2 linked regions of the Maricaulis maris genome follow. The protein of the gene in region 1 binds, or shares a complex with, the protein of each later gene. Links are inferred from orthologs where the notes say so. Each region holds a gene or a part of one and is shown in the gene's direction. Other genes may lie near its edges.

Region 1 (3,598 bases):
CCCAGCGCCCCAATACGCTCGATGCGCACCGGCTGATGAAATGGGCCGGCGGTCAGGGCAAGGCCGACGCGATGGCGGAGGCCCTGTTCGCGGCCTTCTTCTCGCAGGGCCGCAATATCGGTGATCGCGATACGCTGGCAGAGCTGGCGGGCGATGCCGGACTGGACCGCACCGTGACCGCAGACCTCCTGGCCACCGACCGCGACGAGAAAGCCGTCTGGGAAGAAGAGCTGTTCTATCGCAAGCTCGGCGTGTCGGGCGTGCCCACTTATATTTTCAACGGACGCTTTGCCGTGTCCGGCGCCCAGGAGCCGGCCGTACTGGCCGACGCCATCCGCCAGGCGACCAAGGAACCGGCAGAAACAGAATAGGCCCGGACAACCGGGCCGGTCAGACGGGGGAGACACCATGACCGCTATCGACGCCTTTGCACTCTACACCGGGATCAACGGGCTTTTGCTCATGGCTCTCGCCTTCAACGTCGTGCGCCACCGCCAGCGCGCCAAGGTCGGCTTCGGGACCGGCGGCGATGAAGCGCTCGAGCGGGCCTGCCGCGTTCACGGCAATGCCATCGAGTACGTCCCCGTCGGCCTGATCATTATCGGCGCGCTCGCCCTGTCCAGCGCCCCGATCCTGGTCGTGCACGGCATCGGCATCACGCTGACGCTCAGCCGGGTCCTGCATGCCTGGGGGTTGTCGACCTCGTCAGGGACCTCGTTTGGTCGTGCCGTCGGCACGTTGCTCACCTGGGTGGCGCTGATTGTCGGCTCGGGCTTCCTGATCTGGACGGCCATCAGTTGAGCCATTGCCCGGCGGGGCCTCGCGGGGCTATAGCGCTTGCATGACACAGACCTTCAAAGCCCCCGACCCCGCCGCCCTGCAAGAGATCGCAGCCGACCTTGTTGCCCGCGCGCTGAAAGCCGGCGCCGACAGCGCCGAAGCCTCGGTCGCCGAGTCGCGTGAAACCGAGCTCTCGGTGCGCGACGGCAAGCTGGAGGATATCGGCCGGTCGGAAACACTGGATGCGGGTCTGCGGGTCTTTGTCGGCAAGCGCCATGCCGGCGTCGCCTTCTCCGACCTGTCGGAAAAAGGACGCGACTTCACGATTGGCCGTGCCGTGACCATGGCCCGCGCTGCGCCGGAAGACCCCTATGCCGCGCTGGCAGACCCTGAGCGCCTGTGCAAGACACCGCCGGTGATCGACCAGTTCGAGGCCGGCGAATGGTCACCGGAAGAGCTCGAGGAAACGGCGCTCGCCATTGAGAACGCCGCCCGCGCCGTCGAAGGCGTGACCATGACCGACGCGGCCTTTGCCTCGTCCGGACAGGGCGCCGCCGCCTACGCCACCTCCACCGGCTTCAATGCCGGCTGGAAGAAGAGCGTCTTCGGCTATGGCGCCAGCGTGATCGCCGGCAAGGACGGCGCCATGGAGCGCGACTATGCCGCCACCAGCGCCCGCCGCCGCGCCGACCTGCGCGACCGCGTCGAGATCGGCCGCGAAGCCGGTGAACGGGCCGCCCGCCGGGTCGGACCGAAAAAGCTCGGCTCGGGCGTGATGCCGGTGGTCTTTGATCGCCGCGTCGCCACGACCTTTATCGGATCGCTGGCCGGGGCCATTTCCGGACCGGCCGTTGCCCGCGGCGTCTCCTTCCTGCGCGACAAGCTCGGCGAACAGATCTTTGCGCCGGGCATCACCGTGATTGACGATCCGCACCGGGCCTGGGGCCATGCCTCCTCACCCTTTGATGGTGAAGGCACGGTCAATCAGCGCAGCGCCATAATCGAGGATGGCCGACTGACCACCTGGTTCCTGAACTCCGCCGCCGCGCGCCAGCTCGACATGGCGCCGACCGGCCATGCCCGCCGCAATATGGGCGGCTCGCCCGGTGCCGGTCCGACCAATTTCCACATGGAAGCCGGTTCGACCAGCCGCGACGATCTGATTGGCGGGATCAAGGAGGGTGTCCTGGTCATGGAAATGTTCGGCCCGTCGCTGAATTCCAATACCGGTGACTGGTCGGTCGGGGTCTCCGGCTATCGCATCGCCGATGGCCAGATCGACCATCCGGTCAGCGAAATCACCGTCGCCGGCAATCTGATCGACATCTATGCCCGTCTCATTCCGGGCAGTGATCTGGAATTTCGGGGATCTGTTAACGCCCCCAGCGTATTTGTGGACGCCATGTCCATCGGCGGCCTCTAGGCCCGTCCCGGACAGCCCAACCCAAGGAGCCCGGCATGACCGAAACCAAGATCAACAACCAGCTGCTGCACCTCGTGATCGGTGGCGAGCTGGCCTGCGTCGACCCGCAGAACTGCGAATTCAAGGATCTCGACGCCGTCGACTTTGTCGGCGCATTCGGCAACTATGCCGAAGCCCGCGCGGCCTGGAAAGGCGCGGCCCAGCGCACGGTCGACAATGCCCATATGCGTTATTTCATCATCCACGCCCACAAGCTTCTCGATCCCTCGACCGAGAAGAAGGACGGCTAGGGTCCGACACGCGGCGTGACAGACCCGGCACACTCCGGCCCGGCGAACGCCGACGAGGCCAAACCGGCCTCGACCGCTGCGCTTGGCAAACGGCTGTGGCGTGACTGGCTGTGGCGGCGGCCCGGCCTTGTCGTGCTGGCCCTCATCCTGTCGGCCATCACGGCCGGGGCTGCGGCTTCCTATGCCGGTGTGATTGCCTGGACCTTCGACAAGCTGAATACCGGCGCCGCCGACTTCTTCCCGCTGGCCCCGCTGGCGGTCGTCGGTTTGGCAACAATTCGCGGCGTCAGCCTCTATCTGCAGACCGTGCAGACCAACCGGCTCGCGCTGAACGTGATGCAGGACCTGCAGAACGCCATGTTCGCCAAGCTGGTCCGGGCTGATTTCGCCCGGCTGCAGGCCGAGGGCACCGGCTCACTGGTCTCGCGCTTCACCAATGACATCACCCTGTTACGCGAGACGATCGTCCGTCTCTCCAACAACCTGATGCGCGACGTGCTGACCGTGATCATCACGATCGGCGTCATGTTGAGCCTCGACTGGATGCTGTCGCTGCTGATCCTGGTGGTCTATCCGATCGCCGCCTGGCCGGTGATCCGGATTGGCCAGCGCCTGCGCAAGACCTCATCACAGGCCCAGGCCCAGATGGGCGAGGTCACCAGCCAGCTCGAGGAAAGCTTCTCCGGCGCCCGCATGGTCAAGACCTATGGGCTTGAGGACTATGAGGGCGAGCGCGCGCGTCAATCCTTCGCCGACCGTCTGCGCTTCCTGCTGAAGATCACCGAGAACAAGGCCCGCGTCGATCCGATCCTCGAAGTGGTCGGCGGGCTGGCCTTTGCCGGACTGGTCGCCTTTGCTGGCTGGCGAATGCTGGAGGGCGAGACCTCGCTGGGCAATATCATCGGCGTTTTGACCGGGATCGGCGTGATCTCGCCGGCCATCCGGGCGCTCGGAACATTGAACGCCGTCGTCCAGGAAGGCTTTGCGGTCCTCGAGCGCGTTTTCGTCATACTCGACACCGATGAAACCGTGACCGCTGCACTGGATGCGCCGGCTCTTGAGGTCAAATCCGGCGCTCTGGCGCTCGCCGGTGTCAGCTTTGCCT
Region 2 (3,676 bases), 1.7 Mb from region 1 along the record:
CATAGGACCAGTTCCACTGGTTGCCCGTCGCCTTCAGCGTGAAGTCGGCTTCCGGGATATCATCCTGGAAGTAGAGCAGCGGGAAGGACGGGATGGCGATCCCGATCAGGATCAGTACCGGCACAGCCGTCCACACCACTTCGAGCAGCGTGTTGTGGCTGTTCTTTGATGGCGTCGGATTGGCCTTCCGGTTGAACCGGATCATCACATAGATCAGCAGGCCCATCACGAGCAGCGTGATCGCGGTGATGATCACCAGCAGGATATTATGGAACGAGGTCACCTGTTCCATGATCGGCGTCACGGCCGGCTGAAAGCCGAGGCCCCCGTCAGTCGGTTGACCGGGCGTAGCGAACGCGCCGGCAGCGAAAGTCGTCCAAGTGAGCGCAAGTGCGGTCAGGAATCGCATGGCTTCCCCATACAAGTCAGTCATTAAGGCGGGACTACCCACCGGTGGCGGCGGAATATAGAGCCCGTCTCCAGCCGTGTCAGGCCGTCAACGGTAATTTTCTCGTATCATTCACACTAGGGGCGGCATTACAGGAGAATGCGCTCCTGTGGAAGGCCGTTTACCCAGCTTCATTCGCTCTGGTCATCCGTCGTTTCGTACCCGACCAATCATGGGGCGCTTCACGGCGACGGGAAGGCCGCAATGATGCGTCCATTCGTCTCATACAGCGCTCGAGGCCTGCCCTGACAGGCCGGAACCGCCTGCGCCGCCGCACTCGATCCGGCGCCCGGGTCCACGCGACCGGGGTGTGCCGACGGTGAGACCGCCTCCGGCCCGGGATGAAACCGCCGCTGTCGCAGGACGAAATGCCGCGTCTGCGAATCAGGGTGAGCGCCGCCAAGGGCTGAGCGGACGCCCGGCCCGACTGTGCTCCGCGACCCGCCCTGTGTTCACGCCCGGCACGTGCTCGACTATGTAAGGTGTATGGAAGCCCCGGGAGTGTGCGCATCATGTCCGATGATCCGATCAGCCAGTTCGAGTTTGATGCCGACAGCGTGCAGCCCATCCTGCATGACGCGCTGCATGGCGCGGATGATGGCGAGCTCTTCCTGGAGACCGAGGTTTCCGAATCGCTGGTGTTTGATGATGGCCGCCTGAAAGCCGCCAATCTGGACTCCTCGCGCGGCTTCGGCCTGCGCTGCGTGGCCGGCGACGCGTTCGGCTATGCCCACTCCTCCGACCCGACGCTCGATGCCGTCCGCCGCGCCGCCGAGGCCGCCTCGGCGGTCAAGCGTGGCCATGCCGGCGTTCTGGCGCCGCCGCCGGCCGGCACCAATCGCAAGCTCTATGATGCCATCGACCCGGTCGCCCGGCCCGGTTTCGAGACCAAGGCAGCCCTGCTGCAGGAAATCGACGCCTATTGCCGGACGAGGGACGCCAGCGTGGTCCAGGTCTCGGCCTCGATCGCCGGAGCCAAGCGCTCGGTCTCGATCCTGCGCGCCGATGGTGATCTGAAAACCGATATCCGCCCGCTGGTCCGGCTGAACATCTCGGTGACCGTTGAGCGCGGTGGACGCCGCGAGACCGGTTCCGCCGGTGCCGGTGGCCGGGCCGAGTTCGACCGCTGGATCACACCCGATGCCTGGAAACCGATGGCCGACGAGGCGCTGCGCATTGCCCGGGTCAATCTCGATGCGGTCGACGCGCCGGCCGGCGTGTTCGACGTCGTGCTCGGACCGGGCTGGCCCGCCGTCCTGCTGCACGAGGCTGTCGGTCACGGCCTGGAAGGTGATTTCAACCGCAAGGGTTCGTCCGCCTTCGCCGGTCGCATGGGCCAGCAGGTGGCGGCCAAGGGCGTCACCGTCATCGATGACGGCACCATGCCGGAGCGGCGCGGTTCGCTGACGATTGACGATGAAGGCACGCCGACCGAACGCTCGGTCCTGATCGAGGACGGCATCCTGACCGGCTATATGCAGGACCGCATGAATGCCCGCCTGATGGGTCACAAGCCGACCGGCAATGGCCGCCGCCAGTCCTACGCCCACCCGCCCCTGCCGCGCATGACCAATACCTACATGCTGGCCGGCGAGCACAAGCGCGAGGAAATGGTCGAAAGCCTGAAGGACGGCATCTATGCCGTGAATTTCGGCGGCGGCCAGGTCGACATCACCTCCGGCAAGTTCGTCTTCCAGTGCACCGAGGCCTATCGCGTGCAGGACGGCAAGATCGTCGCCCCGGTCAAGGGCGCGACCCTGATCGGCGACGGTCCGACCGCCCTCACCCAGATCACCATGATCGGCGATGATTTCGAGATGGATCCGGGGGTCGGCGTCTGCGGCAAGGCGGGCCAGGGCGTGCCTGTCGGGGTCGGCCAGCCGAGCCTGAAAATCTCCGGCCTGACGGTCGGTGGATCGGGCAGCTAGCCCGTCTGACTGAAATTTCATGTCGGGCCGAAACGTCGATAACATGTCGGCGGGCTGCCGATATTATCGCATAATATCAAACAATTAGAGAAGCGTCCCTCCGGCAGGGCGGCACCCGCATAACGGGTCCGTGAGCAACCTTACCGAAGCTTACGTAGCGGCCGCGCTCCGTCACCCCTAGAGCGGGTTGGCGGGGCGTGGGGCCGCAACAACACTGAGGGACATGATGCGAGGGACAATCAGATACGGGGCGGCCAGTGCGTGCATCGGCGCGCTCCTGGCAACGCCAGCCTGGGCCGTTCAGGACGGACCGGCAGCGGTGACGACACCGCAAGTACAAGGCCAGGCGGGTGTCGCCACCTATGAGCCGGGCTTCTTTACCGACTACGCTCCGGTCACCGCGCTCGACATGGTGTCGCGCGTGCCGGGCTTCGGCCTGTCGAACGGCGATACCAGCCGACGCGGCCTGGGCGACAGTTTCGGCAATCTGCTGATCGACGGACGACGCCCGTCCAACAAGTCGCTGTCGCTGCAGACGGTGCTGCAGCGCATTCCGGTTGGCGATGTCGAACGGATCGAGTTGATCCAGGAAGCCCTGCCGCAATATGACATGCGCGGTCACTCCCGGCTGGTGAATGTGATCCTGCGCGAGGGTGCCGGCCGGGCCGGTTCCTGGGATGCCCGGATCCAGATGTCCGACAGCGGACGGCTCGGCCCGCGCATCATCGCCTCCTACACGACCCCGGTCGGGCCGACCGAGATGACCTTCGGCATCGACACCGGGATGAGCGGCAACCGGGTCGAGCGTCACACCGCGGATCATGATGCCGCTGATGTCGAATTTCGGCGGGGGCACGATAACGACCAGCGTCAGTACGAGGAGTTCGCGCCGACCTGGTCGATGAACTGGGACATTGATGACGATTCCCGCCTGCGCGTCGACGCCCGCGCCAATGTCTGGACCTGGCACCGCGTGCGTTTCGCCGATGTTTATGCGGTGTCCGGCTCGACCCTGACGCCGGAATGGTATGAGCACAATGAGACCGAGAACCATGGCAGCCTCTATTCCGGCACCCTGTCCTACCAGCGCGAGCTGAGCGAGCACCTGTCCTCGGAAACCCTCTTCCTGGCGACGCGTGAGCGTTATGAGGATGGTCCGGAAGCCTATGAGAGCTATGATCCGCAGACCGGTTTCATCGGCGCGCAGATTGTCGATGCGGCCGGCGAGACCGAGGAAACCGCCTTCCGCCAGACCCTGTCCTGGGATCCCGATGAGCGCCATTCGCTCGAGATCGGCGGC

The links. The genes of interacting proteins can lie anywhere in the genome.
Region 2: the proteins of AAA969_RS03160 (region 1) and tldD are in contact, whole or in part, in a solved structure (PDB 5NJ9), measured with the Escherichia coli proteins. The link is inferred for Maricaulis maris from one-to-one orthologs.

What each region holds. Positions count from the first base shown.
Region 1 is NZ_AP027270.1:708,397-711,994, reverse strand. Bases 167-3,022 are described here. They hold AAA969_RS03160 (TldD/PmbA family protein), read left to right. Parts: upstream 167-841; coding sequence 842-2,203; downstream 2,204-3,022. Other genes in these bases: AAA969_RS03150 (ABC transporter ATP-binding protein), read left to right, coding at 2,509-3,022; AAA969_RS03155 (DUF4170 domain-containing protein), read left to right, coding at 2,239-2,493; AAA969_RS03165 (MAPEG family protein), read left to right, coding at 409-801; AAA969_RS03170 (DsbA family oxidoreductase), read left to right, coding at 167-371. Also shown: more of AAA969_RS03170, read left to right, coding at 1-166; more of AAA969_RS03150, read left to right, coding at 3,023-3,598.
Region 2 is NZ_AP027270.1:2,361,801-2,365,476, forward strand. What follows is about bases 235-3,168. They hold tldD (metalloprotease TldD), read left to right. Parts: upstream 235-960; coding sequence 961-2,376; downstream 2,377-3,168. Other genes in these bases: coxB (cytochrome c oxidase subunit II), read right to left, coding at 235-409; AAA969_RS11225 (TonB-dependent receptor plug domain-containing protein), read left to right, coding at 2,600-3,168. In the rest of the region: more of coxB, read right to left, coding at 1-234; more of AAA969_RS11225, read left to right, coding at 3,169-3,676. UniProt on the Escherichia coli protein: Metalloprotease involved in CcdA degradation. Suppresses the inhibitory activity of the carbon storage regulator (CsrA).